One region of the Streptomyces sp. NPDC016851 genome, then DNA from elsewhere that is predicted to be linked to it. Evidence: riboswitches for the same ligand, from Rfam matches in the RefSeq annotation. Region 1 holds a riboswitch; each other region holds the start of a gene.
What was found. Region 1 has a riboswitch for cobalamin ahead of ACZ3I3_RS15710 (energy-coupling factor ABC transporter permease). Riboswitches for the same ligand answer to the same signal wherever they lie in the genome.
Positions count from the first base shown of each region.

Region 1 (2,254 bases):
CCGGGCGCCGCGCTCACCGCCACCGGCCAGATCGTCGGCACCGGCCTCTACCTCGCGCCCGAACGGGCCCTGGGCCGGCCCGCGGGTCCCGCCTCCGACATGTACTCCCTGGGGTGCGTGCTCTACCAGCTCCTCAGCGGCCGCCCGCCCTTCCAGGCCGACACCGCCGTCGCGCTCCTGCACCAGCATCTCGACAACACCCCCGTACCGCCCCGGGAACTCGGTGTCTCCGGTCTGCCGCCGGCCTTCGAGAGCTACCTCCTCGCCCTGCTCGCCAAGCAGCCCGAGGACCGGCCCACGGCCCAGCAGGCCGCCGAGTGGTTCGCCGGCGGCGCCTGGCGGGGGCTGCCCGAGCCGCTGCCGGAGGCGGTGCCGCCGGGGCCGGCCTCCGGGAGCGGGCCGTACGCGTCGTCCCCGGGGCCGGCCGCCGCGACCGGGCCGTACTCGGCGTCCCGGGGGCCGTCCTCCGGGCCGGGACCGTACGCGGCGGCCGGCACCGGCGCCCCGACCGCGCACGCGCTGCCCACGGGGTCCCGGACCGCCCCGGGCGGGCGTTCCCGTCGCGCCGCGCCGCGCAACGGTCTCGGCAACCACCGGAGAACGGCCGCGGTGGTGGCCGCGGCGGCCGTCTTCCTCGCCGCGATGCTCGCCGGCATGCAGTTGTTCTCGCCCGACGACACCGCGACGGAGGGCACGGAACCCGACGCGTCCCCGTCCGCGAGCAGCCCGGCCGCCCCCTCGCCCGGCGACTCCGCCGACTCCGCCGACCCCCTGGCCTCCGCCCCGGCGGCCGCCACGACTCCGGCCGCCGGCACAGTGGCCGATGTCACCCCCTCCCCCACGGCACCCGACACCCCGACCCTCGCCGAACCGACGCCCGGCCCCACCAGCCCCACTCCGGAAGTGAGCAGCGGCCCGCCGGAGAAGGCGGACAAGCCCCGGCAGGAACAGCCTCCGCGGTCCGAGGAGAACGGGGAGGACGAGGGCGACGAGGGTGACGACTGAGCCCTCCCGCGCCGGTGTGCGAGCGGTCGCCCCTTCACGCGCCCCCTCGCGCGCCCCCTCGGCTGGCTTGTCATGGCCCTTATCTCGGCATTACTGTCACCACGCCTTGGTGAACGGGAAATCCGGTGTGATGCCGGTGCGGCCCTCGCCACTGTGATCGGGAAGTCCGGCTCCAGCCCTCGCGGGCAGCCACTGGGTCCTCACGGACCCGGGAAGGCGGAGTACGGGCGGTGGGACCCGTGAGCCAGGAGACCGGCCAAGGCGCGTCAACCATCCACGAGGTGCTGGAGAGGGTCTGCTGAGCCATGCACATTGCCGAGGGTTTCCTTCCTCCGGCGCACGCCGTCGCCTGGGGCGTCGCGTCCGCGCCGTTCGTCGTCCACGGAGTCCGGTCGCTCACCCGTGAGGTGCGCGAGCACCCCGAGAGCACCCTGCTCCTCGGCGCCTCCGGCGCCTTCACGTTCGTCCTGTCCGCCCTGAAACTGCCGTCCGTCACCGGCAGTTGCTCCCATCCCACCGGCACGGGCCTGGGGGCCATCCTGTTCCGGCCGCCCGCCATGGCGGTGCTGGGCACCATCACCCTGCTCTTCCAGGCGCTGCTGCTCGCGCACGGCGGTCTGACCACGCTCGGCGCCAACGTCTTCTCCATGGCGATCGCCGGCCCCTGGGCGGGTTACGCGGTGTACCGGCTGCTGCGCCGCTACGACGTGCCGCTGATGGTCGCCGTGTTCTCCGCCGCGTTCGTCGCCGACCTGTCCACCTACTGCGTCACGAGCGTGCAGCTGGCGCTCGCGTTCCCCGACCCGGGCAGCGGGTTCCTGGGCGCCCTCGGCAAGTTCGGTTCCATCTTCGCCGTCACCCAGATCCCGCTCGCGGTGAGCGAGGGACTGCTGACGGTGCTCGTGATGCGGCTGCTGGTGCAGTCCAGCAAGGGCGAACTGACCAGGCTGGGTGTGCTCCTCGCCGACAAGCAGTCCCGGAACGAGACCCAGGAGGTGGCCCGATGAGCAGGAACACCAAGATCAACCTCCTGCTGCTGCTCGCCGTGGCCGCGCTCGCCGTGCTGCCGCTCGCGCTCGGCCTCGGCGACCACAAGAAGGAGCCGTTCACGGGCGCCGACGGCGAGGCGGAAACGGCGATCACCGAGATCGAGCCGGACTACAAGCCCTGGTTCTCGCCCCTGTACGAACCGCCGTCCGGTGAGATCGAGTCGGCGCTGTTCTCCCTCCAGGCGGCCATCGGCTCCGGT
Region 1 is NZ_JBVHEP010000008.1:255,982-258,235, forward strand. Features, by position in the region: gene ACZ3I3_RS15705 (serine/threonine-protein kinase) at 1-1,005, shown strand, start outside; cobalamin riboswitch at 1,096-1,280, shown strand; gene ACZ3I3_RS15710 (energy-coupling factor ABC transporter permease) at 1,311-2,012, shown strand; gene ACZ3I3_RS15715 (energy-coupling factor ABC transporter substrate-binding protein) at 2,009-2,254, shown strand, end outside.

Region 2 (2,254 bases), on a different contig from region 1:
AAGACGATGGGTGTCATCACCCTCGCCCTGGTCGCCGGCGGCGCCGTCGCCCCCGACTCCGACCCGCCCATGTGGGTCATCCTGTCGGCGGGCATCGCCATCGCGCTCGGCACGTACCTCGGCGGCTGGCGCATCATCCGCACCATGGGCAAGGGCCTGACCGACCTCCAGCCGCAGCAGGGCTTCGCCGCCCAGACCAGCGCGGCCACGGTCATCCTGGCCTCCTCGCACATCGGCTTCTCCCTCTCCACCACCCACTCCGTCTCCGGCTCGGTGATGGGCGCGGGGCTCGGCCGCAAGGGCGGTGTCGTCCGCTGGTCGACGGCGACGCGGATGTTCGTCGCGTGGGGCCTGACGCTGCCGGCGGCGGCCCTGGTGGCCGCGCTCGCCGAGTACGTCACCGGCTTCGGCAGCTGGGGCACCGCGGTGGTGGCCGTCTTCCTCGTCGCCTCCAGCGCGGCGATCTGGAAGCTCTCGCGGCGTGAGGTCGTCGACCACACCAACGTCAACGACGCCGACGAGGCGGAGCCGGCCGGTGTGGTGACCACGGCGATGGCCGCGGTGACGCCGCCGCCGGCCGGCACGGCGACGGAGGACCCGGTGCCGTCGTTCCCGGCCCAGGCCGCCGCCGAGCGGACGCCCTCGACGACCACCACCGTCTGACCCCGCCGACCGGTAACAAGGAAGAGTCTCCGATATGAAGATCGACTGGGCGGCCCTCGGCTCCGTCTTCGGCGTCAGCCTCGTGGTCACCGTGGCCCTGGTGGCCCTGTTCACCCTCGGCATCACCGGCCTGTCCCGCCGCGAACGGGCGGTGGCCCAGGGCGGATCCGCGGGCCTCGCGGTCACCGGCGCGTACGCGTGCTTCGCGGCGTGCGCGGCGGCCGTGGGATACGGGATCTATCTGATCGTGGCCTGATCACGGTCACTTCCACCGGGCGGTACGGGACTTCGGTCCTGTACCGCCCGGTTGCCGTGTGGTGGGGGCGCCAACCCGGCGTCGGAGCGCCGGTGTGGGCTTCTGCACACTCTCCCCTCGCAGGTCAACGGCAAGTTGACGGCTGAACCCGGCCGTGGTGGACTGCCGGGGCCATTAACGGCGGCAGGAGAGGAAGCCGGTGGAAGTCCGGCGCGGTCCCGCCACTGTCACCGGGGTAGCAACCCCCGGGAGCCAGGAACTCTCACCGCCGGTCTAGTCGAACCAGGGCGTGGACACCCTGAGTGAGGACATATCGCCATGCGCGGCTGCCGATCGAGGTTCAGTACCCCACCCCTGCCCGCCCCTGCGGCCGGCTGAGCCCATGGGTGCCGGTCGCGTCTTCGCGTACGGCGCCGCCGCCGGTCTGATCGGTGACCTGCTGCTCGGCGATCCCCGCCGGGGGCATCCGGTCGCCGTGTTCGGGCGGGCCGCGGGCGCCGTGGAACGGGTGTTGTGGCGGGACCACCGAGCGTGGGGCGCGCTGCACACCGCGGTGTGCGCGGGAGGAGCCGTCGCGCTCGGGGGCGTCGCCGCGCGTGCCCTGCGGGACTCCGCCGTCGCCTCCGTCGCGCTGACCGGTGCCGCCACCTGGGCCGTGGTCGGGGGGACTTCGCTGGCCCGGGAGGCGCGGGCCATCGGGCGTGCCCTGGAGGCGGGGGACGTCGACGGCGCCCGGGCGCGGCTACCGCATCTGTGCGGGCGGGATCCGCAGGCGCTCGACGCCGACGGGATCGCCCGGGCCGTGGTCGAGTCCGTCGCCGAGAACACCTCCGACGCGGTCGTGGGGGCGCTCGTGTGGGGGGCCGTCGGCGGTGTGCCGGGGCTCCTCGGGTTCCGCGCCGTCAACACCCTCGACGCCATGGTCGGGCACAAGTCGGCCCGGTACCGGCGCTACGGGTGGGCCTCCGCGCGGCTGGACGATCTCGCGGGATGGCCGGGGGCCCGGCTGACCGCCGTGCTCGCGACCCTGGCAGGAGACGATCCCCGAGGAGCGGTGCGCGCCTGGCGTGCCGACGCCGCCAAGCATCCGAGCCCCAACGCCGGGCCCGTGGAGGCCTCGTTCGCGGGGGCGCTCGGGGTGCGGCTGGGCGGAACCCTGTCGTACGGCGGGCGCGTCGAGCACCGGCCGGTGCTCAACGGGGCGGGGCACGCCGTCGCCACCCGGGACATCGAACGGGCCGTACGGCTGTCCAGGCGTGTCGGCTGGCTCGCGCTCGGCGTCTGTGTCGCCGCGCGCCGCATCGCGAAAGGGCGTACGTCATGACGGGCGGTGGG
Region 2 is NZ_JBVHEP010000020.1:118,508-120,761, reverse strand. Features, by position in the region: gene ACZ3I3_RS28680 (inorganic phosphate transporter) at 1-663, shown strand, start outside; gene ACZ3I3_RS28675 (hypothetical protein) at 698-919, shown strand; cobalamin riboswitch at 1,061-1,200, shown strand; gene ACZ3I3_RS28670 (cobalamin biosynthesis protein) at 1,302-2,243, shown strand; gene ACZ3I3_RS28665 (cobyric acid synthase) at 2,240-2,254, shown strand, end outside.
Region 2: linked by a shared signal. The riboswitch ahead of ACZ3I3_RS28670 (cobalamin biosynthesis protein) and the one ahead of ACZ3I3_RS15710 (energy-coupling factor ABC transporter permease) in region 1 are both predicted to bind cobalamin.

Region 3 (2,254 bases), on a different contig from region 1:
TCAGCCACGACAGGATCGCCGCGGGGCCGGCCGCCACGACCGCCTTCTCGGCTCCGTACAGCCACCCGGAGCCGATGATGGAACCGACCGACGCCCACATGAGCCCGATCAGTCCGACGTCCCGGCGCAGTCCGCCCGGACCCCCTTTTACCCCCGCTGCTGCCTGGTCGACGCTCACCATGAATCAAGGGGCCTCTCGTAAAAGAACTCGGTGAGTTCTGCGAGCAAGAGGCCTCAGATTAGGAATCGGTCAACCGGCGGCAGAAGGCGCGTTGTGCAGCCTTGACCGGGCGCGGGCATTTCCTGGAAAGCGCTTCAGGAATTCTGTACGCGGTGATGAGGAAGTCGTGGGATCTCGATCGCCGGGCAGCGGTCCATCACCATCTCCAGGCCCGCGGCACGGGTCCGGTCGTAGGCCGCCTCGTCGATGACGCCGAGCTGGAACCAGACGCCCTTGGCGCCCTTGGCGACCGCCTCGTCCGCCACCGATCCGGCGAGATCGCTGTTCACGAACACGTCCACGACGTCCACGTCGAAGGGGATGTCGGCGAGACTGGCGTACCCCTGCTCGCCGTGCACCGTCTCCGCCTTCGGATGCACGGGCACGACGCGCTTGCCGTAGCGCTGGAGCACCTCGGCCACGCCGTAGGCCGCGCGCCGCTGGTTCGACGACAGGCCCACCACGGCCCAGGTGTCGCCGAGCTCGGTGAGGATCCTGCGGACCGTTGCCTCGTCGCCGTACACCGGTGGCCTCCTGAAGAGTCGCGGAAGAACTGTTGTCCGCACAACGACGTACGGTGCCCGGTGATTCCCCCGCGCCCCCCGTGATAGCTTGCCGAGGCCAGTCGAACCCATGTACGTGGGTCAGGGAATCCGGTGCGAATCCGGAACTGACGCGCAGCGGTGAGGGGGACGGGCGGGGCCTCGGCCACTGGACGTCGCGTGTGACGTCCGGGAAGGCGCTCCGCACCGGACGAACCCGAGTCCGAAGACCTGCTGGCGGCCCCCGCGGCCGTACGCGGCGGGGGAGCACCGTACGACCGGGCTCCGCGATCGAGCCCTCGACGACTGAGGACTGGTTTCCCGTGCCCCTCGCCCGACCCGCCCGTGCCGCCGTCCTGCTCGCGGCCGGCTCCCTGCTCCTGGCCGGCTGCGGAGACCCGCCGGCCACCACGGCGAAAGCCGCCGTCACGCTCGACAACTGCGGCCACGAGGTGCGCGTGAAGGCCCCGCCGAAACACGCCGTCTCCCTCAACCAGGGCACCACCGAGATCCTGCTCTCCCTGGGCCTCGCCGACCGTCTCGCGGGCACGGCCACCTGGACCGACCCCGTGATGAAGGGGCTGGCGAAAGCCAACGCCAAGGTGCCGCGCATCGCCGACAACAACCCGTCCTTCGAACGGGTCCTGGACACCGGCCCCGACTTCGTCACGGCGTCCTTCGTCTCCACCCTCGGCCAGGGCGGCGTCGCCACCCGCGAGCAGTTCGAGAAGCTCGGCGTCCCCACGTACGTCTCCCCGTCGGACTGCGCCGGCAAGGACAACTCCGGCGACGGGGACGGCGCACGCGCCAAGGCGCTGGGCATCGACACCATCTACGACGAAGTGCGCGACCTGGCCACCGTGTTCGGGGTGCCGGACCGGGGCGACAAGCTCGTGGCCTCCCTGCAGCGGCGCACGGCGAAGGCCACGCGGGGCATCCAGGCCTCCGACGTCACCCTCCTGTACTGGTTCGCCAACTCCGAGTCGCCCTACATGGCGGGCTGTTGCGGAGCGCCCGGCATCATCACCCGGGCCCTCGGCGCGAAGAACGTCTTCGGCGACACGCACGAGGAGTGGCCGCAGATCAACTGGGAGACGGTCGCCGAACGCGACCCCGACGTCCTCGTCATCGGCGATCTCACCCGCAAGTCGCAGACCGCCGAGTCGGCCGCGAAGAAGATCGCCTTCCTGGAGTCCAACCCGGTCACCAGGAACATGGACGCGGTCAGGCACAAGCGGTACGTGCTGCTCAGCGGGCAGGCCATGAACCCGACCATCCGCACCGTCGAGGGCGTGGAACAGGTCGCCGCCGGACTGCGCGAGTTCGGGCTCGTGAAGTGACCGTCCGCGGGCTCGGGTTCGGTGCCGCTGGGGTCCTGCTGCTGGCCGTCTCCCTGGCCCTGGCGATCACCGTCGGCCCGGCCGACATCCGGATCGCGGACGTCTGGTCCGCCGTCGCGGCCCATCTCGGACTCGGCAGCTCGGACCTGACG
Region 3 is NZ_JBVHEP010000022.1:93,976-96,229, forward strand. Features, by position in the region: gene ACZ3I3_RS30305 (APC family permease) at 1-181, opposite strand, end outside; gene ACZ3I3_RS30310 (CoA-binding protein) at 316-744, opposite strand; cobalamin riboswitch at 826-1,015, shown strand; gene ACZ3I3_RS30315 (ABC transporter substrate-binding protein) at 1,086-2,102, shown strand; gene ACZ3I3_RS30320 (FecCD family ABC transporter permease) at 2,099-2,254, shown strand, end outside.
Region 3: linked by a shared signal. The riboswitch ahead of ACZ3I3_RS30315 (ABC transporter substrate-binding protein) and the one ahead of ACZ3I3_RS15710 (energy-coupling factor ABC transporter permease) in region 1 are both predicted to bind cobalamin.